DNA from 2 places in the Lacrimispora sinapis genome. Region 2 is predicted to be linked to the other one. Evidence: riboswitches for the same ligand, from Rfam matches in the RefSeq annotation. Region 2 holds a riboswitch; the other holds the start of a gene.
What was found. A riboswitch is a leader RNA that binds a small molecule or an ion and turns the genes downstream of it on or off. The one in region 2 is predicted to bind cobalamin.
Positions count from the first base shown of each region.

Region 1 (14,827 bases), 1.7 Mb from region 2:
AAGCTGTGCCACCAGACGGTTATTGGAGGAAAAACGCCATTTATTGTCCGGTGTCTCTCCGTTGATCAAAATGCTTCTCCCGGTTGGTGTATCATTCTGGGCTGCCCATTCAATATCGGCAAGCAGACGGCTTTTTCCTGAACCTGTTGGGCCGACGATGGAAATGATCTGTGATGTAAGCACCGTAAGTTCTGCAAACCCTTCCGGATTGCCAGATTTGTCATGACCGGCTAAAATCGTCATGGAAAGGACCTGGTTTTTCTTTTCCATTCCAAGAAAAGCCTGCATCTGTTCGATATACACAGGAAAATCCGATAATAGTTTTTCTTTGTCAATGGCCTGGTCTTCCAGTTCTTCTATTGAAAAATGATCCAGGAATTCTTCAAATGTTTGTCCTTCATAGCCGGTGATGTCCAGTTTGTTCTGTTCAAAGTATGACAGGGCAAAGGGATATTCTTTTAATATTTGCTCCAGTGTCTGGTTTATCATGATTGATCAGCCCCCAAATTCATCTTTTTAATATTCCCCATCTGATAGGCCTCCCCGATCCTGGTTTCTCCAAGACAATAGGAGCAAAGGGCAGAAGGCATGGGGAAGCGCAGCTTCATGCCCTGAACCGTTTGAATATCCTGGTTTTCATCGTATAAAAGAGTGCCAAGTTCATAGGCTCCCTGTCCCGTTAATCCATTGACATGCATGGTAACTGCGCGAGGATTGACAGAACTTACGCAGGAGGCAAAAACTTCACGTTCTGCCTGGGATACGATGTCGCCTTTGGTGATTACAACAAAGTCTGCGGATTTTAACATGGGACCGATTTTTTTTGGTGTGTTGATGCCGGATAAATTATCGATCACACAAACTCCCTTAATGTCCTTTAAATAAGGAGAACAGCGGTTGCATAAACCGGCGGATTCCGTAATGAGCAGATCCAGCTTCTCCTGATTTCCCCAATTGACCACTTCTTCTATATTAGAGGCGAAGAAATGATCCGGACATAAAGCTCCTGACAAGCCTTTTTTTACGGGAATCCCGGCTTTTTCATAGGCCAGATCATCATCGGTATACAAACAGTCAAATTTTACAACTCCCACTTTTATGTTTCTTCTATTATAAGAGGCAATGACTTTTAATATGATTGAGGTCTTCCCGGAGGAAGGAGGCCCCGAAAAAATGATCAGATTCATAAGATCTCCTTTTCTGCGGCATGATAAAACGTTTGCTCAACAGTCTTTATCAGTTCGCCGATATCGTGATTGTGGATAAAGTCCCAGCCAAGCCACATGAAATTCTGGCCTTCCTTTAAATGATTGTCTACCAGTGGATTGGTGGAAGGGAATTTTCCGTTGGAGGAAAGTATCTCGCCCACTTCTTTGGAATAGAGGAAGTCTACAAAAGGCTTTACCTTGTCCCGGTTCTTTTTTCTGGCAAGAAGAAATATAGGGCTGATAATGGCACCTTCTTTCGGCCAAACAGGACGCATCGGGCCTTTTTCATCTGCCATGCTTGCAAAAAAGTAAGGTGTAACCGAAATTACCGGTACTTTGGCATCGCCTTTTGAAATATGGGATTTAACCATCTGAGCCGGATGCATGCTGCGGAGAAGGGATTTTCCCATTTTTTCCACTCCTTCCTCTCCATAATAACGGTAGATATGAAGGATAAATGCATTGAACATATCCAAGTCCTTCATTGGAAGGCTGATACTATTTTCAAATTCAGGCTTCATTAAGTCCGCCCAGCTTTCCGGCATGGGACGGTCACCAAGAGCGTTTATATTAACCATGAAAATGGCAGGGACCACACCGATGATGGCATACTGGCCTTTGGGATCTTTTAAGGAAATGCGATCATTATCAAAATCAGGATTGATTTGATCCAAACCTGAAATATCCTCAAATTCACCGGCTTCCCCATAACGTCCCATCAGCCCTTTATCAAAAAACAGATCAAATCCTGCGGACATATAAAGATCAGAAAGCAGATCGGCATTGCCATTTGCGGCAATCACACGCTCTTTCACATCGTCAAGACCCAGGTTCGCAGATTTTAAGTCATAGTCTACCGTATAACCAAGGGTTTCCTTGTGTGCTTCCAGCCAGGATTCAAATTTTTCCATCAACGGAAGGCGTATGGGGCAGGGCAGTACTCCTTCAATGCGGATATCGCCTCCATTTTCCTTTTTCATAGGTGCGAGTCCGGCAGATGGATCCGGAGTTGCCTGTTCGATGGCTTCGGACAGTTTTTGCATAAAGGCTTCCTGATTGAGCTTTTTCATAGAAAGTGCCATTTCCAGAGTGACGGTTTTACCAAGTGTGCGGCGCATAACGGGATTGCTGAGGTTTTCAAAACCATTTGCAACGAAGAAATTAATAGTATCCGGATATTTTTCAGTGATATCATATATAGTATCTGTAGCTTTTACATCGTTTTTCATAGTCTTATCCTTTCCTTTATTAAATGGTTATTTATACACTGCTTATTGTGAGTACTATCATATCATAATCGTTTTGTTTTGTTTGTTGTAAATACAACAAAGTGAGAAATGCTTCATGATACAAATTCTCACATCATGAAAATACCACATTCAAAAGCATCATACCATAGAATGTAAAATTATGTTAAAATTTTTTTGAATTAAATTTTACAATCAAGATTGTGTTGTTTTATTCTTTATGCTATACTTACTAAGGTTTGTCATTTTTTGCGATTAAATATACCTTATTTAAGCTCTGAATTATATGGTTTTGCAATATAGCAGACAAAACCTCTTATTTGGATGAAAGATAGTTGCAAATGATACAATCCATGAAAGAAATACGGTGACTGCAGTGAGATAATGGGAGCTGCAGCGCGAATTTTGGAGGTGATTTCTTGGGTATTACCTTAAGTGAGTTTTTGCAGGAACTGACAAAAAATCTTCCGCTTGCGATTGTTTCTGTTCTGACATTGGGTGTGATTCTTGTGAATGGCTGGACAGATGCACCGAACGCAATTGCAACTTGTGTATCCACCCGCTCCTTAAAACCCAGAACAGCGATTTTAATGGCGGCAGTGATGAACTTTGTCGGAATTTTAATTATGACCTCGGTAAATGCTACGGTTGCCATGACCATCTATAATATGGTCGACTTCGGACAGGGAGCAAATCAGACCGGTGATGCACTGACTGCACTTTGTGCGGCCTTGTCAGCCATCGTGCTTTGGGCAGTTCTTGCCTGGAAATTTGGAATTCCCACAAGCGAGAGCCATGCACTGATCGCAGGTCTCAGCGGCTCTGCAATTGCGCTTCACGGAAGTCTGGCAGGAGTCAATGGAAGTGAATGGGTAAAAGTAATATACGGACTTTTTGCTTCTGCGATTTTGGGATTTAGTCTGGGCTGGATCATGACAAAACTGACCGAACGGTTATGTGCACGTGTCGACAGGGGAGCAGCACAGCCATTTTTCCGGGGTGCACAGATTGCAGGTGCTGCTGCTATGGCATTCATGCATGGAGCCCAGGATGGCCAGAAGTTTATGAGTGTATTTTTACTCGGTACATTTCTTGCCAGAGGCAATGGCAATGAAAGTTCCTTTGCGGTACCCCTTTGGCTCATGATTTTATGCGCCCTTGTTATGGGACTGGGAACTTCCATTGGTGGTATGCGAATCATTAAAACTGTTGGCATGAGTATGGTAAAACTGGAAAAATATCAGGGATTTTCTGCTGACATTGCGGCGGCTGCCTGTTTGCTGCTTTCCACTTTGACTGGTATGCCGGTCAGTACGACCCATACGAAGACCACGGCAATGATGGGCGTAGGAGCATCAAAAAGAATCAGCGCAGTGAATTGGGGCGTTGCCAGAGAGATGGCGCTTGCATGGATTTTGACGTTTCCAGGCTGCGGTTTGGTTGGCTTTTTGATGACACATCTGTTTTTGCGAATTTTTTAGTGTGAGGCGGTTCTGAAAGGAGAAAGAAACATGGCAAGAAGAAGTGACAACGATTATTTCACACTGTTTGTCAAGATGGCAGACGTTGCTCTGCAGACCCAAAAGTTACTGACGGAGATTCTGGCGGATTTTGATCCGGAAAAGCTAAGAGAACAGCTGGATAAGCTCCATGGATTGGAATCTGAGGGTGACAGACATACCCATGAACTTATGAAGAGAGTTGCAAAGGATTTTGTGACTCCCATAGAGAGAGACGATATCATTGCACTGGGAAGAGAGCTTGATGATATAACCGATAATATTGAAGATGTTTTAATTAAAATTTACATGTATAATATCAAAGCCATCACCCCGGAGGCCATGGAAATGCTTAAAGTGGTTGGACAGTGCTGTGAAAAAGTGAGCAGCGTTGTAACTGAATTTTCTAATTTCCGTAAATCCAGCACCATCCTAAAGGATATTGTAGAAATCAATCGCTTGGAAGAGCTTGGGGACAACTTATATATCCAGGCATTCCGTAAATTATATACGAAAAGCGGTGATCCGCTGGAGACGATCGCATGGTCAGAGGTATATAAGCAGCTGGAGAAATGCTGTGATACCTGTGAACATGCAGCAGACGTTATTGAATGCGTCATTGTAAAAAACACATAAAACTTCAAAACCCCTGGTTTCTTTTTTGTATAAAAGAAATTCAGGGTTTTTTTAATGTCAGAAGCATTATAAACTTTTAAAAAAGTCCATCAGTGCATTGGCTTTTTCATATAGCTGAGGATTCTCATCAGTGGGCAAAAGTTTAACAAGACCAATTTGAGTTGTTACTGCATTTCTGATGCGGTAATACGTCAATTGGGGGAAAAGCTGAAGATTCGCCAGCTGCTTGGGAAGAATGGCGCAACCTCCTTTTTGAACCAAAAGTGGATAAATCATCATATGCCTGGGAAAAGTTCCTGCAAGCTCACCTTTGAATCCAATATGATTTAACTGATTCTTAGCCAATTTGTAAATATCGGAATCTTTAGAGATCGTGTAGATACTTTCCAACTTAAAACCAGCCAGATCAATTTCGCTGCCCTGTTCAAATGGATAGGTATCCTTATTACATACAAGTACCATTTCATCGGTTACCAGGGGCAAAGCTTCATAGCCCTTATCGGGAAGAAAATCAAGACGGCAGATTGCGACATCAATCTCCTTTTGAGAAAGCTGCTTTAATAAATTATTTTGATCTGATTCCATAATATCAATGGAATAATTGCAGTTCTTTTCCTGAAATTGGAGCAGCGGCTCCATGATCCCGCTTTCAGCCAGGCAAGGTATCGTACCAACGGCCAACCGGTAGACACAGGGAGAGATTCCGAATTTATTTAATTTAAAACGGAGTTCATGAGAGCATTTGCGGATATTGAGCGCATACTCCAGGTATATATTTCCTGCTTCCGTAAGTTCTGCTTTTGCGTTGCTTCTTGTAAACAATACAACACCAAGTTCATTCTCAATCGCCTTTATGTGCTTAGATAAAGCTGATTGTGATATGTAAATACTGTCGGCTGCGGTAGAAAAGTTCTTATGCTCCGCTAATGCCAAAAAATCATCGATCCATTTGATCATAAGTGTTGCCCCCTTCCTGCTACATATGCAATATGAAGCAGTCACTCTAGTTATAAAATAATAAAAAACCATCTTTTTTAAGATAATTTGTCATCAAAGATATTATAATACAGAATGGGCAGAAGGAGAATATGATTTTGCTATTTTCCTTTGACATTTTCGAATACACTCAAAAGACATAATTCGACACAATTCGACATACAATGACAAGACTTTATGTTTATTTCAACCATTTATTTTGTCAATATAGTATGTTTTTTCGTTTGTTTCTCCAAATATAATAATACTAACAATTATATGCGTTTCTATTTTGGAATATGCCTTTGCATTTTTTTGAATTGCCATAAAAATTATGTATGTTTATAATGTGGGAAGTTGGTTAAACCAACCGGAAATCACAAGCAGTTACATAAGATTAGGAGGAAGATTTATGGCAAAAGTATATCATGATTTGCGCAGTTTCCTTTCCACACTGGAGGAAAACGGACAGTTGGTGCGGATTAAGGATGAAGTAAATCCAGAACCCGATATTGCAGCAGCAGGAAGGGCAGCGGCAAATATCGAAAATGGTCCCGCTGTACTTTTTGAAAAGGTTAAGGGGTATCCCTACCGCGTTGTGACGAATGTGCATGGGTCATGGGCGAATCATGCACTGATGCTTGGTATGAACAAAACAGCTTCTACCAAGGAACAGTTTCTTGAAATCAACCGCCGCTGGGACAGGTTCCCCGTCAAACCGGAGATTCTTTCCAGAGAGAATGCTCCCTGTAAGGAGAATACCATTGATAATCCGGATGAGATCAATCTTTTTGAAATTCTCCCCCTTTACAGGATCAATGAGCAGGACAGCGGATTCTTTCTCTCTAAGGCATCCATAATCACAGCTGATCCCAATGAACCGGATAATTTTGATAAACTGAACGTAGGAACATACCGCATTCAGGTCAAAGGGAAAAACCGGGTGGGAATTCAGGCACTTGCATTTCATGACATTGCCGTACAGCTGGAAGCGGCGGAACGGAAAAATGAAAAGGTTCCGATCTGTATCACTGTGGGCAACAGTCCTTTGGTCACTTACATGGCATCCACCCCTGTAATGTATACGGAGAATGAATATGAATTTGTGGGAGCATTGCAGGATGGCGTACCGACACAGATTGTAAAATCAGATCTTTATGATAATTTATATGTTCCTGCAGGGTCTGAAGTGGTTTTGGAAGGATATATTGAACCTCGTGTTCGTGAAGTAGAAGGACCTTTTGGAGAATTCCCCGGATCCTACTCCGGTTCCCGGCGCCAGTGTGTTATCACCATTACCCATGTGACACACCGCACCAATCCGATTTTTGAAAATCTTTATCTTGGAATTCCCTGGACAGAGATTGATTATTTGATGGCGCTCAATACATCCGTACCTCTTTATCAGCAGATCAAACGGGATTTCCCAGAGGTACAGGCAGTCAATGCCATGTATACCCATGGAATCGGATGTATCATATCGACCAAGGTACGTTTCGGAGGATTCGGAAAGGAAGTCGCTTTCCGTCTGCTTTCCACCCCTCATGGAGGTTCTTACAGCAAAATCATTATTATCGTAGATGAATTTGTCGATCCATTCAACCTGCCCCAGGTAATGTGGGCGTTGACAACCAGAGTTCGTCCGGATAAGGACGTGGTGGTGATCCCCAATTGTCCGGGAATGCCGTTGGATCCTTCTTCCTACCCGGCCGGAATCCATTCTAAGCTCATCATTGATGCGACCACACCGAAAGACCCGGAACCGAATCCGCGGGAAGTGGAACTGCTGGAACCACCTGTTGGCTATGAGAAGTATGAGGCACTGATCCGGGATCTGATGTCTAACATGAAATAACAAATGAGAAAAGGGGTAATGAAATATGAAATGTCCACGTTGTGACGGCAATAAAATTGAAGTAATTGCAACTTCACCGGTTGGCAATGTCTGGGAAGTTTACGAATGTATGGATTGCTTTTATTCCTGGCGCTCCACAGAAACTCCCAATGTGCATGATAAGTTCAAACTGACCAGGGAACAGATTGATCAACTGCCCGTGATCCCTCCCATTCCTCCGCTTGATAAATAACCCCGGCGGCAGTATACCTCAAAAGAAAGGAGCTTTTACGATGAAATACAATAAGCAGGTTATAGGTTTTTTCAGCGGCATTATTGTTTTGATCGCTGCCTTGCTCCTTCCACTGAACGGGCTGGCATGGGAAGGACAGGTATTTCTTGGATTGACTTTGATGACGGTAGTCTGGTGGGCCACGCAAGTGGCCCAGTCGGGATACGTTGGCGGTTTTTATATTGTTTCTCTGTGCCTTCTTAAACTGGCTGATACGAAGGTAATATTTGCAAGCTGGACGGGGTCCACACTCTGGCTGGTTATCGGTGCTTACATGATTGCGACCGCGGTGAAACGGTCAGGACTGGGAGAACGGATTTCTTATATGTACATACTGAAATTTGTAAAATCATGGAAAAGCATTATTATAGGGATTTTTGTGCTGACGCTTATTTTATCATTGCTGATCCCGAATCCATGGTCCAGGGCCTTTCTCATCATGTCCGTGATGTCCGTGATCATAAAGGCGGCCGGGCTGCCAAAAGAGGATGCCGTTAAAGTAGGCTTCACCGTATTTGCTGCTTCGGTTCCGGTATCGCTTATATTTATGACCGGTGAATCCATTATCAATCCTTTGGTTATAAGCTATTCCACAGAAAGCATTAACTTTGTGCGCTGGTTTGTGATCATGGGTCCTCCGGCCATCTTTTTAAGTCTGCTGAACATCCTTTTGATTTTTATTTTATTCAAACCAACAAAGGAAGTTCATATGGATTTTGAAGAGGTGAAAAAGGCACAGTCAGATCTGGGCAAGATCAGTAAAACAGAGATACGGACACTGATCTGGATCGTGATTGCTATCATCCTATGGGTTACCAGTGGGGTTACCGGTTTGGATGTGGGCTGGGTGACGTTTGCCGTGGCCATGTGTTTGTCCCTTCCTGTAATTGGGAATGTTTTGACGGCAAAAGAATGGGGAGAGGTGCCCGTCCATGTGCTGGTATTTCTTACCGCAGCCATTGCCATCGGAAAGGTGGGAGCAGAAACCGGGCTGAATGATTGGCTGGCCGTTACACTTTTACCTGAAAAAATGCCGGAAAATATCTTTATGCTTGCGATTTTTATTGGTGTCATCGCAGTTGTGATTCACATGTTTATCGGTTCGGTCATTGCCGCAATGGGAGTCGTAGTCCCTGCGGTTCTTGTTTGTACCAATGCGCTGGGAATCGATCCATTTGTCGTTGCAGCCATTATTTACCTGGTGATTTATTCCCATTATGTGATGCCGTTCCATCATCTGAATGTATTGGTGGGATTGGGAGAAGAAAACGGAATGTATACCCAGAAAGAAACCATGAAGATGGGAATTCCTCTGCTTGTGCCTGTATTTCTGACCGTTATTTTTGCGGTTTCATGGTTTTCTTTTCTTGGACTGATATAGAGGCAAATCTACAAAAAGAGGATGTGAATCAATGCGAATAATTATTGGAGTTTCCGGTGCTACCGGGGTGATCATGAGCTATTATTTACTTCGCGCGTTAAAAGAAGTGGAAGGCTGTGAGACGCATCTGGTGGTATCTGATTCTGCAAAACTAAGCTGGGAACTGGAAACAGATTTACCGTTTCAGCGGCTGCTTGATTATGCAGATGAATTTTATGATGTGCATAATCTTGCGGCGGCCATTTCCAGTGGTTCCTATAAGACTGACGGTATGATCGTCATGCCTTGCAGCATGAAAACACTGGCGGGCATCGTAAGTGGATATACCGATAATTTACTGATACGTGCGGCAGATGTCTGTATCAAAGAAAACAGAAAAGTTGTCCTATGTACAAGAGAAATGCCACTCAGCAAAATACATCTTCGCAATATGGCGGCGGCCGCTGATTTGGACTGCACAATTATTCCTCCCATGTTGACGTTTTATAATAATCCTCAATCTCTTGATGACCAGATTAATCATGTCGTGGGGAAAGTACTGATGCAGTTTGGGATTGAACATAAAAGCTTTGTTCCGTGGAATGGTGTAAACTGACCAAAACAGAGCATGAGAGAGACGGGGGAAAACGTTTTTAAGAAAGGCTGTATGATTATGATAAGTGAAACCTGTGGAAAAGGGAAACATGTTGTGGAGGTAACGGTTCACGATACAGATGGATGGGGGCTTGTTGTCTTCGTAAGAGGAGGCGAAAAACCCCATCTTGGGGGTGTGGCACTGGCATCACCCGGGGGAAAGGCCCATGGCCAAAAGCTGTCCAGCTGTGATTTATGGACAATTACGGTGCCTGGTCATAAAGATGCAGAACTGGCACAGAAGATCGCAAAAAAAATCTGCAAAGCTTCCGGGGAGCCGGTATCCGTCAGCCTTGGAATCCATGTGGAGCAGGCAGAAGCAAAAGACATAGAGCTTATCTGTATGAATGCAGATGCTGCGGTAACTGCATTTTTACAAAAATATTTAAATAAAAAAATTCAATAGAAACATGAAATCAAGCAAAGCCTGTGAATGAAAACGAAACGCATTAAGAGTAAGTGACGGGTTACCAAAACGCAATGGGAGGTATATTATGAAAGAGAAAAAAGAACCAAAAGTTTTTCTAAAGAAGCTGCCGGTCAAATGGAAGCTTACGGTAGGATTTGGAATTGTATTTATCATATTAGTTGTGTCTATGGCTACTTCAGCCATAAGCATATCCCGTATTGGAGAGCAGGTCAGAATGTACTCAAAATTCACTTACCCGCTTACCACCTATAATTTAACTGCACAGGTCAACATGGTTTCCGTACAGCGGTATCTGGTGATGGCAATCATAGATAAAGAAGTCGGTAAAGATTATCAGGAATCTCTTGACTTATCGGACAAGAGCGTGGAAGGCTTTAAGAAGAACATGGAAGCATTTTCTTCCGGACAGCGCAGTTCAGCCAATGATGAAAACATTGCCCAGGTAATGGAATATGTAACGAAGGCGGAAGCAGCCCGCAAAAAGATTGTTGATCTGATTAAAGATCCAACGAAAAAAGACACAAAAACAGCTTACGCTCTGTTCTATGATGAGTTTGTACCGGCATTCAACCAGATTGCCAAACTCATGGATGACATGAATGCGGCAGGTGCGCAGAAAGAAGCAATACAAGCAAAAACAACCAGCAATATTCTTTCACAGTCCTGGATAACTTTGATTGTTGTTCTGATTTCTGCCATTTTAGCCACTGGGGGTGTGATTTTTGTACTGGTACGTGCCATTCTTACTCCAGTCAGAGAAATTGAAGAAGTATACGGAGAAATGGCAAAAGGAAATCTTCATAAAAAAATCCATTATGAGAGTGAAGACGAACTCGGCCGTATGGCTGCAAGCATTCGGGATACCAACGAAAGACTTACGACATATATCGAAGATATCATTGCAAAGCTGACATCGCTTTCCCACGGGGATATGTGCATTTCCGTTGATTTGGATTATGTAGGAGATTTTGCTGCAATTAAACAGTCCCTGATCAAGACTACAGCGGCACTGAATTCAACCATGTTGGTCATTCAATCATCTGCGGACCAGGTTAATTCCGGTGCCGGACAGGTTGCAGACGCATCCCAGGCACTTGCTTCAGGCGCCACAGAGCAGGCCGCCACCATAGAGGAATTGTCCTCTGCCATTCAAAGCGTAACAGAGAAAGCGGAGAAGAATACTGTCTCTGTGCGTAAAGCCACTGAGTATGTAAAACAGGCTGGAGACGGTGTATTCCAAAGCAATGACTACATGAAAAACCTCAATGCGGCAATGAGGGAGATCAGCCAGTCTTCGGAAGAAATATCCAAGGTTACAAAGCTTGTAGAAGATATTGCATTCCAGACAAACATACTGGCTCTAAACGCAGCTGTGGAAGCAGCCAGAGCAGGAGAAGCAGGAAAAGGCTTCGCAGTGGTTGCGGATGAAGTCAGAAATCTGGCCGCAAAATCTGCAGAAGCAGCGAAACAGACCGCAGACTTGATTTTGAAATCCAACAGCAAGGTATTGGAAGGAGAAAAGATAGCCAACGAAACCCTGTTGCTTTTGGATGAAGTTTCAAAGAAGGCTTCTATGGTTAGTACATCCATAAAGGAAATTGAATCAGATTCCTTAGATCAGACGGAGGCAATCGTACAGATCAACCAGGGATTATCACAGGTGTCTGCAGTGGTGCAGACCAATGCGGCTACTGCAGAGGAAAGCTCTGCCTCCAGTGAGGAACTGACCGCACAGGCCGAAGTCCTGCGGGATGAACTCGCTAAGTTTAAACTTTCTACCAATAGATCGGTTCCAGTGAGGGACTCTGTACCGGCAGAAGATATTTCATACCGTTCAGAGAATTCATTAGGAAAGTACTAGATTGACTTGACATTATAATTTTTATAAGTTATCATACCTATGAATTTCATAGAAAGAATTACGGTTCGGCCATGTGCCGATTAATAGAGAAGCCAGGTGAGATTCCTGCATAGTCCCGCTGCTGTGATAGCGTTGGTTTTTTTGTGGATGATTCCAGCCACTGAGAGAGATCTTGGGAAGGTAAAAAAACTGCTGAGGAACAAATCAGAACGCTTAAGTCAGAAGAACTGCCGTAGTTTCCAGTGATTTCCTCGCGGATGACGATGGGAACAGCGATTATGGATCATGTCAGGAACGGACAAGGTATTGTTTTTGTACGCCTGATGATGGATTCGTTGTTCGAATAGGTTAATACCCTTAGTATTTGCGGTTCAGGCAAATGCTAAGGGTTTTTATTTTGTGTTTTCCGGTTGAAATCCTGACTATGGATCATAGGATATATCCTATATCAATCATGAAGCAAGAAAAAGGAGACCAAAGATGAAAAAGAAAATGATTGCCCTGGCAGCTGTCCTGGCACTGTCCCTCACAGGCTGCGGGGAAAAACCAGCCTCTTCCGTTACGGCCTCAGTAAATGGTACAGAGTCCTCTTCGCCGGAAGCAGGGAGCACAGAGGAATATGGGGAGGTGGTTATAAAAAATGGGGACAGGACCATTACCTTTACCTCCATGCCCCAAAACGTGCTCTGCTGTAATCTTTACAGTGCGGAAAATATGGTTATGCTTGGACTGGAGGATTATATAGCCGGAAAGAATGTTCCGGCAAACAAAGCGGAAGCGCCTCTCCCGGAACTGGAAGAAAAATTCCGTTCCATTAAGGAGATAGATACTTCCCATGAGAATGCGGTGGCATTGGATACGGATCTGATCATCGGACAGATCAGTTCTTTCCAGGAAAGCAAGTGGGGCAGCTATGAGATGTTTGAGAGCAAGGGAATTAACTGCTATACCATAACCGGCACCATTGTGGAAAATGAAACCATAGAAGATGTTTACACAGACATTGAAAATCTTGGCAAAATATTTAAGGTGGAAGACCGGGCACAGGCGTTGGTCGCACAGATGAAGCAGGAAATTGCCGGTGTCCAGAAGGCCGTATCCGGAATCGGGGAAAAAGACAAAGTAAAAGTATTCGTTATGGATAGTTTTAAAGGGAATCAGCTCTATACCACATCAGCGGGACTGCAGAGCAATCTCATTGAGCTGGCAGGAGGAATCAATGTGACCAGAAATATGGCCGATTCCCGCTGGTTTCATACCAGTGTGGAAACCATTGTTCAGACAAATCCTGATATTATCATCTTTAATGATTACGGACAGCAGACCATCGAAGAGAAAATGGCATTTGTCAATGATAATCCAGCCCTTGCTGATGTGACTGCCGTAAAAAAACAGGCGTACCTGACCATACCTCTGGTCGCTGTGATGCAGGACATTCGTGCTTCCCATGCCTGCAAAACCTTAGCGGAATATTTCTACCCGGAGCAGTTTGAAAAATGAGACAGGAAACAAGGAAAAATACAAGAGGAATTCTTTTATTTCCCATCCTGATTTTATTGCTTTTCATTTCAGTATTACTGGTCATTGCCAAAGGCTCTGCAGACATCCCCCTGACTACCGTTTATGGAGTTCTCGCGGATCAGATTTTTCATGGCGGTAAGGAACTGGAAGCCGGACGGTGGACCAGACCGGAGTATCAGATCATCTGGAACATACGGCTTCCCAGGGTTTTGTTTGGTGCCCTGTGCGGGGCGGGTCTTGCATTATGCGGTGCTGTGATGCAGGCTCTCGTCCTTAATCCCATCGCTGATCCCTATGTTCTTGGAATTTCATCAGGAGCATCATCTGGGGCGGCATGTGCCCTCCTTCTCCCTATTCCGTTTTTTAACGGCCAGTACCAAACCACATTTATGGCTATGATGGGGGCGGTCGTTTCCACGGTACTGGTCTATACCATGGCAAAGGTTGCAGGAGGAGGAAGGCTTCGTCCTGTTACATTATTGCTTTCTGGTACAGCCATAAATGCGGTCATGAGTGCGGTGACAGGCTTCCTTATCTTTATTGCGAAAAGTTCCGAGAGCATTGCTGCCGTTTATAACTGGCAGATGGGAAGCCTGGCTGCGTCCCAGTGGACCACGCTTGGGGGACCGGCCTTTGGAGTATTGACCGGACTGGTCCTCTGTATCTGGCAGGCAGGCAACTTAAACATCATGATGATGGGAGACGAGGATGCAGCCGCACTCGGTCTGTCGGTAAAGCATTTCCGGATTGGGATGTTTTTGGTATGCTCGGTCATTGTAGCTTCTCTTGTTTCCGTTACAGGAATCATAGGGTTTGTAGGGCTGGTAGTTCCCCACGTCGTACGGATGCTGGTCCGCTCCAGCAACAACCGGTTTGTAGTTCCTCTCAGCGCACTGGTCGGCTCCATTTATCTGATCTGGGCGGACAGTATGGCCCGAAGCGCTTTCGGGTCCGCAGAACTTCCCATCGGAATTATCACAGCCTTTGTAGGTGCGCCCTTTTTTCTATATTTGATGATCCGGAAAAATTACGGAGCACAGGATTAAATGAATCGGTTATTAAAGGAGAGATATGAAAATAGAATATCGTGACATCTGCGTCCGTCTGGGAGGAAAAAAAATCCTGCATCGTGTGAACTTAGAGGCTGAAAGCGGTAAAATAACAGGGATCATCGGACCCAATGGCTGTGGGAAATCTACGTTATTGAAGACGACCCTTGGCATATATCCAAAGGATTCCGGGGATATTTTTCTCGATGGGTCTTCACTTAACGGTTACAGCAACAAACAGCTTGCATCACTCTATGGATA
Region 1 is NZ_CP141832.1:1,895,438-1,910,264, reverse strand. Features, by position in the region: gene VIG27_RS08835 (ATP-binding cassette domain-containing protein) at 1-489, opposite strand, end outside; gene VIG27_RS08830 (GTP-binding protein) at 486-1,187, opposite strand; gene VIG27_RS08825 (ABC transporter substrate-binding protein) at 1,184-2,437, opposite strand; gene VIG27_RS08820 (inorganic phosphate transporter) at 2,875-3,936, shown strand; gene VIG27_RS08815 (DUF47 domain-containing protein) at 3,967-4,590, shown strand; gene VIG27_RS08810 (LysR substrate-binding domain-containing protein) at 4,657-5,547, opposite strand; gene VIG27_RS08805 (non-oxidative hydroxyarylic acid decarboxylases subunit C) at 5,978-7,420, shown strand; gene VIG27_RS08800 (non-oxidative hydroxyarylic acid decarboxylases subunit D) at 7,446-7,652, shown strand; gene VIG27_RS08795 (SLC13 family permease) at 7,693-9,072, shown strand; gene VIG27_RS08790 (UbiX family flavin prenyltransferase) at 9,104-9,667, shown strand; gene VIG27_RS08785 (hypothetical protein) at 9,719-10,111, shown strand; gene VIG27_RS08780 (methyl-accepting chemotaxis protein) at 10,200-11,996, shown strand; cobalamin riboswitch at 12,041-12,246, shown strand; gene VIG27_RS08775 (ABC transporter substrate-binding protein) at 12,477-13,496, shown strand; gene VIG27_RS08770 (FecCD family ABC transporter permease) at 13,493-14,563, shown strand; gene VIG27_RS08765 (ABC transporter ATP-binding protein) at 14,589-14,827, shown strand, end outside.
Region 1: it holds a riboswitch for cobalamin, as region 2 does, so the genes downstream of both, VIG27_RS08775 (ABC transporter substrate-binding protein) here and VIG27_RS17170 (energy-coupling factor ABC transporter permease) in region 2, are expected to answer to the same signal.

Region 2 (14,827 bases):
AAAGCACTCTGATCAATCAGATTCTACCTGAGTTTTACCCTGAAACGGTATTGATTGACCAAAAAGGAATACCAGCTTCCAAGCGATCCAACCTTGTCACCTTTACAGGAATTTTTGATATAATCAGAAAGCTGTTTGCAAAAACCAATGGGGTCAGTGCATCGCTGTTCAGTTTTAATTCCAAAGGCGCCTGTCCGGTCTGCAAAGGCTTAGGCGTTACCTATACGGACCTGGCATTTATGGATACCATAGTAACCGTATGCGAGGAATGCCACGGAAAGCGTTACACAGAAGAAGTGCTTCATTACCGGTTAAGGGGAAAAACCATTGGCGATGTCCTCCAAATGACGGTATCAGAGGCTTTGGGATTTTTTCACGAAATGGAGATCGTAACCGTACTGAAGCGGCTGTCTGACGTGGGAATCACCTATATCACACTGGGTCAGCCATTAAACACCTTATCCGGCGGAGAACTGCAGCGCATCAAGCTGGCATCTGAACTGGAAAACCAGAGTCAGATTTACGTGCTTGATGAACCCTCCACCGGCCTTCATATGGCCGATATCAGCCAGTTAATCCACATGATGAACCGCCTTGTAGATCGAAATTCCACTCTGATCGTCATTGAGCATAATCTGGACATTATGTGTCAGGCGGACTGGATCATTGACCTGGGTCCATATGCCGGGCAAAATGGCGGAGAAATTCTGTTTTCGGGACTGCCAAAAGATATTATTTCTTGCGAAAATTCCCTGACAGGGACTTATTTAAAGAACTATATTAAGAAAATTTAGGAGAATGTGAAATGGCTTCAAATAAATTAGAAGAAACTTATGTTCCTTTTCAATGCATGATCGTTTCCAATACCAACCGGTTCAACGTGGAGGGCGTTTCAACCGCTCAGTATTATATTCTGGATACCCTATTTAAACAGGGGCCAAAGACCGCCAAGGAACTGGCGGAAATGAAAGGCATTTCCCAGTCCGGCATTTCCAAGCTGACCAAACGTTTGCTGGAAAAAAATTATATCACGCAGGAACGGCAGACCAAAGACCGCCGGTCCTATAACATTGTGCTTACCGGGGAGGGAATTGCCTTTTTAAGACGGGTGGAACGTCTGGGAAATGAAATTATGGATTTGATTGAACAAGCACTGACTCCACAAGAAGTAGAAACATTCTCAGCCATGTGCCGGAAAATTACGGATTTGTATGCGGAAAACCAACACGCTACTTTTCCATAAACACCACGATCGTCCTTGCCGGAACCAGATATCGTCTGCCCTCCGCCTTTGGTTCCGCCCCGCTTTCATACCTTCCGCCGGTATCCTTCGCGTCCGTATGAAACACCACATGCCATGACTTTCCCTCTTTCCGGTTGGGCAGATCAAATTCATGGGGCTCCCAGTGCATGTTATAGACCACATAGAAGCTTTTATCCTTCGTGCCATCCGGTTTCACTGCATATTCCCCGCAGAAAAGGACCCCTAACTGCCTTCTGAAATTGTCAAACTCCGGGCACCAGGCTCTTACGCCGTGGTAGGACATATCCGGCAGTCCGCAGGCTAAATAATCCATCAGTCTCGGCTCTTTTGGCATATGAAATACCGGATGGGCTTTCCGGAAGGCAATCAGGGCTTTTACAAAATCAAAAAGATCCTGGTTTTTCTTTCTTAAATTCCAGTTCAGCCAGGACACCTCATTGTCCTGGCAATAAGCATTGTTATTGCCTGACTGGGAATTACCAAATTCATCTCCCGCCAGAATAAGAGGAGTGCCCTGACTCAAAAAAAGAAGAAGAAATGCATTGCGAAGCTGTTTTTTTCTCAACTCCAAAACCGTTTTTCTTTTCGTCGGCCCTTCGGCTCCGCAGTTCCAGGAATAGTTGTAAGGATTGCCGTCCCGGTTATTTTCCCCGTTTCCTTCATTATGCCTGGTGTCGTAGGAAACCATATCCATCATGGTAAAGCCGTTGGTAGTTGCCATATAGTTGATGATGCCATGTTCCGCCGGGTTTCTCCTGATACGGAATGCCAATTTCTTCATCTGGTCCTCGTCTCCCTTTAGCACCCGGCGCATATCCACCAAAAAACCGTCGTTGCATTCTCCCAGGTGCTTTCTCCCTTCTCCTGGTCTCTCCCCCCACGAGCCGGCAATCAGCTTGATCCGGCTCAGATACGGATCGTCTCTCAGGATGTCCAAAGGCGGAAAGCCGGCTAAGTGGATTCCATCCACATGAAATTCATTTGCCCAGAAACGAACCACATCAAGCACAAAGGAAGCCGGCTCTTTCCCTGTAAAATAGAGTTCGGTGATCAATTCTATTCCCTCTTTATGAAGGGCTTTCACAAGGTTTTTAAATTCTATCCCAGGATCAGACTCCCCAGATGCAAAGGAAGCCTTAGGCGAAAAGTAAAATCCCGGCCCATATCCCCAATAATTTAATTTTCCAGTGGGTTTATCCACACCAAATGGATTTCCAGGCACATATTCCGGCATTATGACCTCCTGGAATTCATTGACCGGCAGCAACTCCACCGCCGTGATTCCCAGTTCCTTCAGATACGGGATTTTTTCCATAATTCCCCGGAACGTGCCCTTGTCTTTCACCCCGGAAGAACTGTGTCTGGTAAAGCCACGGCAGTGCATCCGGTAAATGATGGTATCCTCATAAGGGATTTGAGGCAATTGGTCTTGCTCCCAGTCAAAGGGCGAGACCTCTAAGGGAGAGAGCTGGAGACGCTGGGCCTGGTCCAAATCTCCCCATACCTCCCGGTTTGTAAACCTCTTTCCATAAGGATCGGGAAACCGTTTTCCATCAATCTCAAAGCAGTAAAAAAGGCCGGAAAAGTCCCCTGATACCGTCATGGAAAAGACATTTCCCCGTCTCCACTTTTGGGGGAAGGATAGTGTCTGAAATGGTTCCTCCTCCCCCTCTTTAAAGAACAAAACACGGCAGTCTTCTCCTTCTGCGGCTACGCTGAAATGAATTCCGTTAAGTACCATGGTCTGTCCCATGGGAAATATTTCCTTCTCCGCTCTCAATCTGTACTGTTCCATACCTGGTTACTCCTCTGCCTCTTTTGTGTTGTCACTGGTTCCGAATCTGTTCTGCCAGTTCATTTAAGTACATCCAGCGCTCCATCTTCTCCTCCAGAAGCTGTTCCTTCTCTGATTTTTCCTTCATCAGAGCATTTAACCGGCTGTAATCACTGGCCGCCTCCGCCATCTGTCCGTCTAAGCCCTCCAGCGCTTCTTCCAGACCTGCGATCTCATCTTCAATGGTTTCCCATTCCTTCTGCTCTTTATAGGAAAATTTAAGCTTCCGTTCCAGTTTAGGCCGTTCCTTCGCCTTCTTCTCCCCGCTGTCTGCTTTCTTCTGCCTGGATTCGCTCTGACCAGGTAATCCATCCGGGTATTTTTCCTGAAATGCCGCCTGGTAATCCGTGAACCCGCCTTCATACTGGGTCACCTTTCCCTGGCCTTCAAACGCAAAGATCCGTCTTACCACACGGTCTAAGAAATACCGGTCATGGGATACGGTAACAACGATTCCCTGGAAGCTGTCTAAATAATCCTCTAAAATGGTCAACGTCTGAATATCCAGGTCATTGGTCGGCTCATCTAAGAGAAGCACATTGGGTGCCTCCATCAGTATCCGGAGAAGATAAAGCCTTCTTTTCTCTCCGCCGGACAGTTTATCAATTGTGGTATACTGGACACTGGGCGGAAATAAGAACCGTTCCAGCATTTGGGAGGCACTGACGCTGCCATCCTTTGTCTTTACATACTCTGCCACATTTCGGATGTAATCAATGACCTTCAAGCTGCCATCCATATCTTCGCTTTCCTGTGAAAAATACCCCATTTTCACCGTCTGGCCTATGGTGACGGTTCCCGAATCCGGCTCCTGCCATCCGGTGATGATCTTCATCAGCGTGGATTTTCCGCTTCCGTTTGGCCCGATGATTCCGATGCGGTCATTTTTCAGGAAGATATAGGTAAAATCCTTCATTAATACCTTATCACCATAGGCCTTGCATATATCCTGAAGCTCCACCGTGGTACGGCCCAGCCGGCTTGCGATGGAATCCAGCTCCACAGTCTGGTCAAGCTCGATCCCCTTTTGGTCTCTGAGCGTCTCATACCGCTCAATATGGGCCTTCTGCTTGGTGGAACGGGCTCTGGCTCCCCGCTGCATCCATTCTAACTCCACCCTTAAAATGGATTGGCGTTTTCGCTCCGAGGCAGCCGCCATATCCATTCGTTCTGCCTTCAGCTTTAAATAGCCCGCATAATTTTCCTGGTAGCTGTAAAGCTTTCCCTTATCCAGTTCCACGATCCGGTTGGTCACGCTGTCTAAGAAATACCGGTCATGGGTAACCATGAGAAGGGCGCCTTTAAACCGGCGCAGATAGTCCTCCAGCCATTCCGCCATACTGCTGTCCAAATGGTTGGTAGGCTCGTCAAGAACCAATAGGTCTACCGTGGAAAGCAGGACGCTGACCAAAGCCACCCGCTTTCTCTGGCCTCCCGATAAAGTCTCCACCTTGGAGTCAAAGTCCGTAAAGCCAAGCCTTGTCAGCATGGTCTTCGCCTGGCTCTCCAAGTCCCACACATGTTCGTGTCCTTCATTTTCCCGGACAATGCTCTGTAAAATGGTATCCCCCTCATGAAACTTGGGATTCTGGGATAAAAACCGGATATCCAGGTTCCTGCCCTTAACCACATTTCCCTCATCCGGCACCTCCAGACCTGCAACAATCCGCAAAAGCGTGGATTTTCCCGTACCGTTGATGCCGATCAGTCCGATCTTTTCTCCTTCATTAATGCTGAAGCTGGTATCGTCAAACAGCAGCCGTTCCGTATATGATTTTGTCAAATGTTCAATCGTCAGTAAATTCATTCCTTATCCTTCTCTCCTGTCTTTCCCATTACCGGATCACAAGCTCCACCGGGCAATGATCCGAGCCCAGAACCTCCGTATGGATGGCTGCGCTCTCCAGCCTGTCCTTTAAGCGTTCCGAAACGCAGAAATAGTCAATGCGCCAACCGGCATTTTTCTGTCTGGCACTGAAGCGGTAAGACCACCAGGAATACACCCCTTCGGTATCCGGGTAGAAATAGCGGTAGGTATCCACAAATCCGGCTTCCAAAAGACCGGAAAATTTCGCTCTTTCTTCATCGGTAAAACCGGCATTCTTACGGTTGGTTTTCGGGTTTTTCAAGTCGATCTCCTTATGGGCAACATTGAAATCCCCGCAAAGAATTACCGGCTTTTTCTCTTCCAGCTTTTTTACATAAGCCAGAAATGCATCCTCCCAGGTCATGCGGTAGGGAAGACGGGCCAGCTCATTCTGTGAATTAGGAGTGTAACAGGTAACCACATAATACTCGTCAAATTCGGCGGCAATCACACGTCCCTCTTTGTCATGCTCCTCTGCTCCAATCCCGTAAGCCACCGACAAGGGTTCCTCTTTGGTAAATATGGCAGTTCCCGAATATCCCTTTTTTTCGGCATAATTCCAGTACTGGTGATAGCCGGGAGTGGGCAGATCAATCTGTCCTTCCTGCAGCTTGCTTTCCTGTATACAAAATACATCTGCATCCACTTCTTTAAAATAATCCAAAAATCCCTTTTCCACACAGGCACGAAGGCCGTTTACATTCCAGGAAATCATTTTTTTCATTGTTTTCACCTCGGTCTAAAGATAGGTCTAGTATACCATTCCCCCATGAATTAGAAAAGGGGGCTTGCGCACGAAACATGCGACAGCCCCCAAATCAATGGATTTTTCCGTATTCTTACTTCTGTTTGTCCTGCCATTTTTTCCGTTCCACAAAACGGCCCATGAAAAAGGCCATGACTCCCACGCCGATTCCGGTCTGAAGACAGAAAAGAAGGCTTTCCACTTCGCCGGGAAGCTCCCCGCCGATCACGGTCTCAAAAACGGGAGTGAACCAGGGTTCATACTCCGCGCCCCGGATCTCAGAGATCATCTGGCTTCCTGCATCATCGGACCCGCCGAACTCTGCCCCTTTAACGGCAAATAACGGAATGACCGCGATCAAACATACCAAAATCAAAAGTGCGGCTACGATCTGTTTGTTTTTCTTTGTCATTTTACCGAACCTCCTTTGAAAATCCGATGGCTTTTAATTCGGGAAGTGCATAGGTCTCAAGCGTCATGATGATAACGGTAGTAAGGATTCCCTCGATGACTGCCAGAGGAAGCTGGGTAGGCGCAAAAACACCTAAGAACTTCACGGCAGAAGCAGCCACACCGCCCACCTCTGACGGGTAAGCAAGTGCCAGCTGAATGCTGGTCACGCAGTATGTAAATAGATCTCCCAGCATGGCGGCCAGAAATACACTGACAAGTTTGTTGACCTTACAAGCCCTGCATAATTTATAAATTCCAAAAGATACAAAAGGCCCTGCAATCGCCATGGAAAAGGTATTGGCCCCAAGCGTGGTCAGTCCTCCGTGAGCCAGTAAAATCGCCTGAAAGATCAGAACAATGATCCCCAGAATGCTCACAGCCGACGGACCGAACAAAATGGCCCCCAGCCCCGTTCCGGTCATATGGGAACAGCTTCCTGTGACAGACGGGATTTTTAAAGAGGAAATGACGAATACAAACGCTCCTGACATGGCAAGTATGGTCATTGCTCTTTTGTTTTCCCTAAGGGTTTTCCTGATGGAGAAAAATCCTGCTGCCAGAAACGGTACACACACCGCTCCCCAGGCGATGCAGTATCCCAAAGGCAGATACCCCTCCATAATGTGCATGGCATAGGCACTTGGCATGATCCCAAAGGCCAGTGCAAATGCGACTGCAAGTCTCATAATACTTTTTTCTTTCTTACTCATTGTTATTCTCCTTCCAAAAAAATAAGCCCCTCTCATCCGATGATTCCCACTCATCAGACAGGCGCTTGTTTAAGAAATCTTTGCACAACAAAAAGACTTCCGGCACCGGTCATCACTCGTAACCTGTGCGTAGCGAAATGAAAGGCAGGTCTTCTGACTCATGGATCTTCACAGCAGTTTCTCTTCCCAGTTTCCCAGTGATCTATGAAACTGTGCTCCACACTTACAGCGGCGGGACCGTAAGGGATTCTCACCCTTTTCCCTATTATCCTGCGGAGAATGTACACAGGCACCTTTCACGTAATACTCTCCTATTTTAGACGTTTCACACCATTCTGTCAATTTCTTTGTAAATTTCTGGAATTTCGCTTAAAAGGACCTCCAGCTCCTTTGTATTTCTCGGAAAACGATCCCCCTTTTTTAAAACACCATGCCCCACCAGACTTTCATAAACCTCCATCAGCACAGGCTTTTTTAGATTTGCCTGCTCCAACACCTCCTTTGATTCAAATACGTCCTTAACCGGACCATCGGCGATGATCCGCCCATCGGCAAAGACCAGCACCCGGTCCGCCCATTCATACGCGAAATCCACATCATGGGTGGAAATCAAAAGAGTTTTCCCCATTGCCCTCATCTTATCAAGAACATCCTTTAACATTTCCACATTTACCGGGTCCAAAGACGCCGTAGGCTCATCAAATAGAATGATCTCAGACTCCATGGCAAGGATATCTGCGATGCTGACCCGTTTTTTCTCCCCTCCGCTTAAATAATGGGGGGGCCTGTCCTGAAACCCGCTTAAATTCATATCTTCCATGGCAGCTACCACCCGCCGCCGCACTTCCTCCTTTGGAAGCTTTAAATTCATAGGGCCAAAGGAAATCTCTGCAAATACCGTGGAAGCAATGATCTGATTGTCTGCATCCTGAAAGACGATTCCCACATTTTTTCTAAGTTCATTTAAGTCCTTTTTTTTAATCTCCTTCCCCCGATAAATAATTCTTCCGGTGCTGGGCTGATATACGCCGTTCAGATTGAAAAAGCAGGTTGATTTTCCCGCTCCGTTAGAACCTAAAACTGCGATTTTTTCTCCCTTTTTTACCGTCAAACTGATTCCCTTTAATACCTCTTTGCCCTGCTCATAGGAATAGCTTAAATTTTCGGCCTGTAAAAGGATTTCCTCCATGTTTCCTCACCTCTCCTTCTCTTTGCTATCTTTAAATGGACAGCAGGTATCCCAGGAAAAGAATTAGAAAATAACTGACTGCCGCCCAGATCTGCCACCCTTTCAGCCTCTTTTCCTCTTCCAGAAACATAAGCTCCCCATCGTAGCAGCGGGCCGTCAGCGCATCATAATAGACCCCCGCTTTCTTTAAGGAAACCACAAATAAATTCCCGGCCAAACTGCCAAAGGAACGGCAGGCGGTTCTAAACCCCAAAAATCCCAGTCTGGATTCGGCTGCCAGCCTCATGCGGTACTGGGTGTCCATCATCACGAAAATGAACCGGTAAATCATATTCATAAGCTCCAAAATGATCTTAGGTACATGAAGCCTGCCAAATATGCAGATGATCTCACTTGCGGGAGTGGAAAGCACCAGCATATACATGGCACTTAAAGCCGCCATCGCCTTTAAAATCAGCCGGACCGCCATCCGCAGCCCATCCTCTGTCAGATACAGATAATATCCAAACACCGATACAGAAACGTTCCCATAGGGTACGGGGGACAAGCCCACTGCAATGGCCGCAGTTCCCATCAGGAGAAAGGCTAACGGAATCCGAAGAAGAGCCAAATAACTTCTCCATGAAACTCTTCCCACAAATACCGTCAGAAAAGACATGGGCAGAAACACCAGCATGGACACCCATACCTTATCCGCCCCAATGCAAAAAAACAAGGCTGCCACAGCCACAATTGCCTTAAATTGGGAGTTCCAGCCCTTCATCCCGGAAACATAAGCATAATAATCAATGGTATGTATCGTTTTCACCTCCTTTTAAAGGCGATTATACGTCATATGAGAAAAATATTCAATCACGCTTTAAAATAACCTGCATATTATCATGGGTCACAAAAAAATCCCCCAAATGAGTGTTATAATAATCATTCATTCAGGGGATTAACTTCTTATGTGATTTACCTTCAAGCCGGTAAATTACATGGATTAATTGTTCTCTTCTGCCTGTTCCTCTGTCAGAGTAAATACCTGTCTCTTACGAGCCATCTCATCACTTGCCAGATATTCGTCATAGGTAGTGATCTTATCAATCAGCTGGCCGTTTACGATCTCCATAATACGGTTTGCTGTGGTCTCAACGATCTGATGGTCACGGGAGGAGAAAATAAGAACTCCCTGGAACTTCACAAGACCATTATTCAGTGCGGTAATCGACTCCATGTCCAAATGGTCCGTCGGCTCATCAAGCATCAGAACATTGGCACCGGAAATCATCAGCTTGGAAAGCATACAGCGCACCTTTTCTCCACCGGATAACACCTTCACTTTCTTAACACCGTCTTCACCGGCAAAAAGCATACGTCCAAGGAAGCCTCGTACATAGGTGGCATCCTTTTCCGGGGAATACTGGGTCAGCCAGTCAACGATGGTATCATCGTTGTCAAATTCAGCCGTATTATCCTTTGGGAAATAACACTGGGAAGTGGTAAGCCCCCACTTGTAATCGCCTTCATCCGGCTCCATCTCTCCTGCAAGAATCTTAAAGAGAACTGTCTTTGCAAGTTCGTTAGGCCCTACCAAAGCCACCTTATCTTCACGGTTTAAGGTGAAAGAGATGTTATCAAGGATCTTCACACCGTCAATGGTCTTTGATAAGTTATTGACGGTCAGCACTTCGTTTCCAATCTCACGGGCGGGACGGAAATCAATGTATGGGTATTTACGGCTGGAAGGCTTGATGTCATCCAGCTCGATCTTTTCTAAGGCACGCTTTCTGGAAGTCGCCTGCTTTGACTTGGAAGCATTGGCGGAGAAACGCTGGATAAAGTCCTGCAGTTCCTTCATCTTCTCTTCCTTCTTCCGGTTTGCTTCCTTCATCTGCTTTACCATAAGCTGACTGGATTCATACCAGAAATCATAGTTTCCGGCATAAAGCTGGATCTTGCTGTAATCAATGTCCGCAATGTGGGTGCAGACTTTATTTAAGAAATAGCGGTCATGGGAAACCACGATCACCGTATTTTCAAAGTTTATCAGGAACTCCTCCAACCATGCAATCGCATCTAAATCCAGGTGGTTGGTCGGCTCGTCCAACAAAAGAATATCCGGATTGCCAAACAGGGCTTGTGCAAGAAGCACCTTTACCTTTTCCGCACCGTTTAATTCTCTCATGGTTTTATAGTGCAGATCGGTTTCTATCCCAAGACCATTTAAAAGGTTTGCTGCATCGGATTCCGCCTCCCAGCCGTTCATCGTAGCGAATTCGCCTTCCAGCTCTGCTGCCTTGATGCCGTCCTCGTCGGTAAAGTCTTCCTTCATATAGATGGCATCCTTTTCCTTCATGATCTCATAAAGTCTGGTATTTCCCATGATAACGGTGTCCAGTACCTGGAAGTCATCGTATTTGAAATGATCCTGCTTTAAGAAGGAAAGTCTCTGTCCTGGTGTAATGACGATGTCACCGGCTGTAGGCTCCAGTTCACCGGAAAGAATCTTAAGGAATGTGGATTTTCCAGCACCGTTGGCACCGATCATACCATAGCAGTTTCCCTCAGTAAACTTAATGTTTACATCTTCAAACAAAGCTTTCTTCCCGATTCTTAATGTTACGTTATGTGCACTAATCATCTTAAATTTCCTTTCTGTGATCTGCTTATGAAAAAACCATAAAAAAAGGGTCTATAGACCCTTCCGCTGTCATCTCTCTTATTTTACATGAAAATCCCGAATTTGCAAGCCTTTTATCAAAAAAGCCTTGGTTATCCGGGATTTCCTGGGGTATTACTTTCTCTTATTTGGCAGCTTCTACCTTCAGAGGAAAATTAGAAGCGCTTCCTGCATCATATTTGACCGTCACATAAGTAACCTTCACGTTTGCTCCGCTTCCGTTGCTGTCATCTGCGGCCTTTCCAAGTACATCGGAATCCAGACCTTCTGCATTGTCTTTCATAAAGCCCATCTCCGTTCCGGATTCGGTCTTGATGGTAAAGGTGCTCATGGCCTGGTCTGTCACGATTCCTGTGACTTCCTGCACTTTCATGCTCTCCTGGGCATCTAACACAAGTAAGATCTTCGCATTCTTGGCATCATCACCGGAGATTTCCCCTTTATAAACCACGGAAACCTCTACTCCATCTTCAAGCGCATAGGAAGTCTCTACTGCCACACGGTCTAAATCAAGGGTAGTCTCTGCTTTCCCATTCAATACGGTGATCTGATCCATGTTGTCGGTAACATTTACCACCTTGCCGGTCAGGATTTTAAATTCCTCTGTTTCGCCGGGAGCTTCTGTGCTTACCTCAGCCGAGGTTCCTGAACTCTGAACCGGAGCCGATGTCCCGGTTGTTTCTTTATTAACAGCTGATCTTCCACAGGCCGTAAAGACAAGGGCCGAACAGATAAGCAATGCTGCCATCCATGTTTTTTTCATAAACTTCCCTTCTTTCTTTTATGCTTCAACGATGATTGCGATTTCAGTATACCATCCGATTGTGAAAAATCTTTTTCTTTTTTCTTAAATTTTCCAATTTCTACAAGATTTCATTATACCTGCCCAAAAAACTCTGTGTGCGGACATTGATGGAAGAGAACACTTCCTCCGGTGTCCCTTCCTCCACGATGACTCCGTCTGCCATAAAGATGACCCGGTCGGAGATATCTCTGGCAAAGGCCATCTCATGGGTGACGATGACCATGGTGATCTGAAGCTCTGCCAGGGATTTAATGACCTTTAAGACCTCTCCTGTCAGTTCCGGGTCCAAAGCGGAGGTAGGCTCATCAAAGAATAAGATCTTGGGATGTAAAGCCAAAGCCCTGGCAATCGCCACACGCTGGCACTGACCGCCGGAAAGCTGGCAGGGATATGCCTCTGCCTTGTCTTCCAGTCCCATTTTCTGAAGCAGCTTTATGGCTTCTGCCTTGACTTCCTCCTTGTTTCGCTTCTGCACATGAACCGGAGCATCAATCACATTGTTCATCACCGTCATATGAGGGAATAAATGAAAGTTCTGGAATACCAGCCCGTAATATTTCTGAATCCGGCGCAGCACGTCTTTGGCTGCGTAGACGGAATTTCCCTCTGTTCCGGAATATGCTGCTTTTTCGCCCAGATAAATGAGCTCCCCCTGGTCCATCTGCTCCAGCATGGCAGCACATCGTAAGAGGGTGGATTTCCCGGAACCGGAGGGACCGATGATGGAGACAATCTCCCCCTCTTTTACGGACAGGGAAATATCCTTTAAAACCTCCTGGCCGTTAAATGATTTTTTCACGTGGTTCATTTCCAGTAAATACATCTCGGTCCTCCTACTCATAATAATTCATCCGTTTTTCTAAGGATTCCATCCCGACTGCAACGATCAAGTTAAAGACATAGTAAAAAAGTCCTGCTGCCACAAAGGGAATCAGGCTCGTCTGGGAAGAAGCCAGCGCTTTTGCCACGGCAAACATCTCCAGGACGCTGATGGTAAATGCTAAAGAGGTATCCTTTACCAGCGTGATCACCTCATTGGTGACAGAAGGAAGAATCCGTTTGACCACCTGAGGAAATATAATGCGGAAAAAAGTCTGGGACTTTGTATAGCCAAGCAGCCTGGCGGCCTCATACTGGCCCGCAGGCATGGACTGGATGCCGCTTCTGTAAATCTCCGCAAAATACGCCGCATAGTTGATGACAAATCCGATAAACGCAGCATAAAGGCGGTAATCATTCCCCACCTTTATACCGAATAAGTTATATGGACCGAAATAAACCACCATCAGCTGAAGCATCAGGGGCGTTCCTCTCATGACTGAAATATAGAATTTAACAATGGCCTTTATGACCGGGTTCCTTGACATCCTTCCAAAGGAAACCAATAGTCCCAGGGGAAGCGAAAAGATCAGGGTCACCACAAAGATCTGAATGCTGACCCACATCCCCCCTGCCAGTTGTGATAGTATCTGTATGAAAGTCATGATTACTCCTCCAATTACGTTCTTTTATTTTGCAACAGTGGTAACATCCTTGCCAAACCACTGTTCTGAAATCTTCTTTAAGGTGCCATCGGCTGCCATGGCTTCTAACTGCTCCTGAACCTGATCTCTTAACTTCTCATTTCCCTTTTTAAAGCCTACTCCGTACTCTTCGGCAGATAAGGATTCTTCCAGGATCACAAAATCAGCTTTTCTCTGTTCAATCTGGTAGGCGGCTACGATTACATCCATGGCAACGGCATCCACTGCGCCCATTTCCAGATCCATAAATGCGGTGTTGTAATCCGGAGTGGTCTGTAAGGTCTTAAACGTATTCAATAAGGTCTCATCTTCCTTTAAGGCTTTTTCTGCGGAAGAATCGGCCTGGACTTCAACGATCTTTCCGGACAGGTCCCCAAGGGTCTGAATTCCGGAGTCCTTAGCTACCACAAATACCTGGCTGTTTTTCATATAGGGTTTTGTCCAGGTGTAGCCGTCTTCCCGCCCGTTCATGGTAAATCCGTTCCAGATGCAGTCGATATTTCCTGATTCCAGCTCCATATCCTTGGCATCCCAGCCGATTGGCTGTGCCACAAACTTCTTCCCCAGGCGGTTTGCCACTTCCTTTGCCAGATCCAGGTCAAAGCCGGTGTATTCTCCATTGTCCCCTACAAATCCCATAGGCGGGAAATCCTGATCAAAGCCTACCGTAAAGGTTTCTTCCCCATCGCCTGCCTTTGCTGCACCGGACTCTTCGGAGCCTGACTCTTTGGTTTCCCCGGCCTGGTCTGCCGGTGCTGTCTCCTGCTTTGAAGAGCAGCCGCTCAGTAACGCCAGTACACTCAGTGCTGCTGCCATTTTTATCATTATTTTTTTCATCCTTGTATCCTCCTCGTTAATTTCATGTGTTACCATGGTAGCATAGTAAAGTGTTTCTGTAAAGCAAAAAGTTTACACAAAGAAAAAAATATGATTGAATTTAACAGCATATCTGAAAACCCCTCAAAAACATTTAAAGAAAAACAACTGCAAGCAGTAAAATAAGGAAAACGGCTGCGCCTCCGATCAAAAACAGGGAGGAAGCCGGTACCGGTCCTCTATCAGGCTTGTTTTCCGGTTCTGCGAACATGCCCCAGGGACTTAATTCCAGAACTCCAAACGGCATTCCGTTTTGGTCCTGGCCATTTAGAAAGGTTTGGAATTCCCTGAAATCACGCTCTATCTGACGTTTTCCCTCCTTCCAGTCCTCTATGGCATCTTTTTTGCCCTTAGAGAAAAAGAACGAGGATTCGTCCCCATCCCTCAACCCTTCCTTTTTCTTTAAAAACTGCCGGTATGCATGGCGCATGCCTTTGTTTACCGTCTCCTGCAAGTCTTTTGTAGTCTGATAAAGATTCATCAGATAATAAAAGATTTTATATGCCTCCTTGGGTTGAAAGGACTGCCGTCTGCCTTCCAAACCCCTGCTTCTGTTTGCAATCCTCTGATCCTGTTCCTGTATGTAGAAGTCAATCATCCGGTCAATGGAATCCCTTAAATCCGAAGCCAGCCCCTTATCAATGCCGGAATACATACCAAAAGCCAGGGATTTCATAGCCATTAACGCAGCAAGAAACCCGTACAGCTCTTCACTTCCCCCGGATAAGGCAGATGCACCTAGCAAGTTGCCGGAATGATTCATGTATGCGGCAAAACGCTCTGCAAGAGCAAGGTCCGCCGGAGTATAGAGGTTCTTTTCCGCCATTGGGGAAATGGATACCTTGGCACCGAAGACCTTTTCGCTTTCCGCTCCCTTTCTGTTCTTTCCATCAATGACC
Region 2 is NZ_CP141832.1:3,630,752-3,645,578, forward strand. Features, by position in the region: gene VIG27_RS17140 (ATP-binding cassette domain-containing protein) at 1-794, shown strand, start outside; gene VIG27_RS17145 (MarR family winged helix-turn-helix transcriptional regulator) at 806-1,243, shown strand; gene VIG27_RS17150 (alpha-amylase family glycosyl hydrolase) at 1,230-3,059, opposite strand; gene VIG27_RS17155 (ABC-F family ATP-binding cassette domain-containing protein) at 3,091-4,905, opposite strand; gene VIG27_RS17160 (exodeoxyribonuclease III) at 4,934-5,689, opposite strand; gene VIG27_RS17165 (energy-coupling factor ABC transporter substrate-binding protein) at 5,805-6,122, opposite strand; gene VIG27_RS17170 (energy-coupling factor ABC transporter permease) at 6,124-6,873, opposite strand; cobalamin riboswitch at 6,999-7,185, opposite strand; gene VIG27_RS17175 (energy-coupling factor ABC transporter ATP-binding protein) at 7,199-8,062, opposite strand; gene cbiQ (cobalt ECF transporter T component CbiQ) at 8,094-8,870, opposite strand; gene VIG27_RS17185 (ABC-F family ATP-binding cassette domain-containing protein) at 9,045-10,685, opposite strand; gene VIG27_RS17190 (hypothetical protein) at 10,849-11,487, opposite strand; gene VIG27_RS17195 (amino acid ABC transporter ATP-binding protein) at 11,588-12,352, opposite strand; gene VIG27_RS17200 (amino acid ABC transporter permease) at 12,363-13,013, opposite strand; gene VIG27_RS17205 (amino acid ABC transporter substrate-binding protein) at 13,038-13,889, opposite strand; gene VIG27_RS17210 (hypothetical protein) at 14,023-14,827, opposite strand, start outside.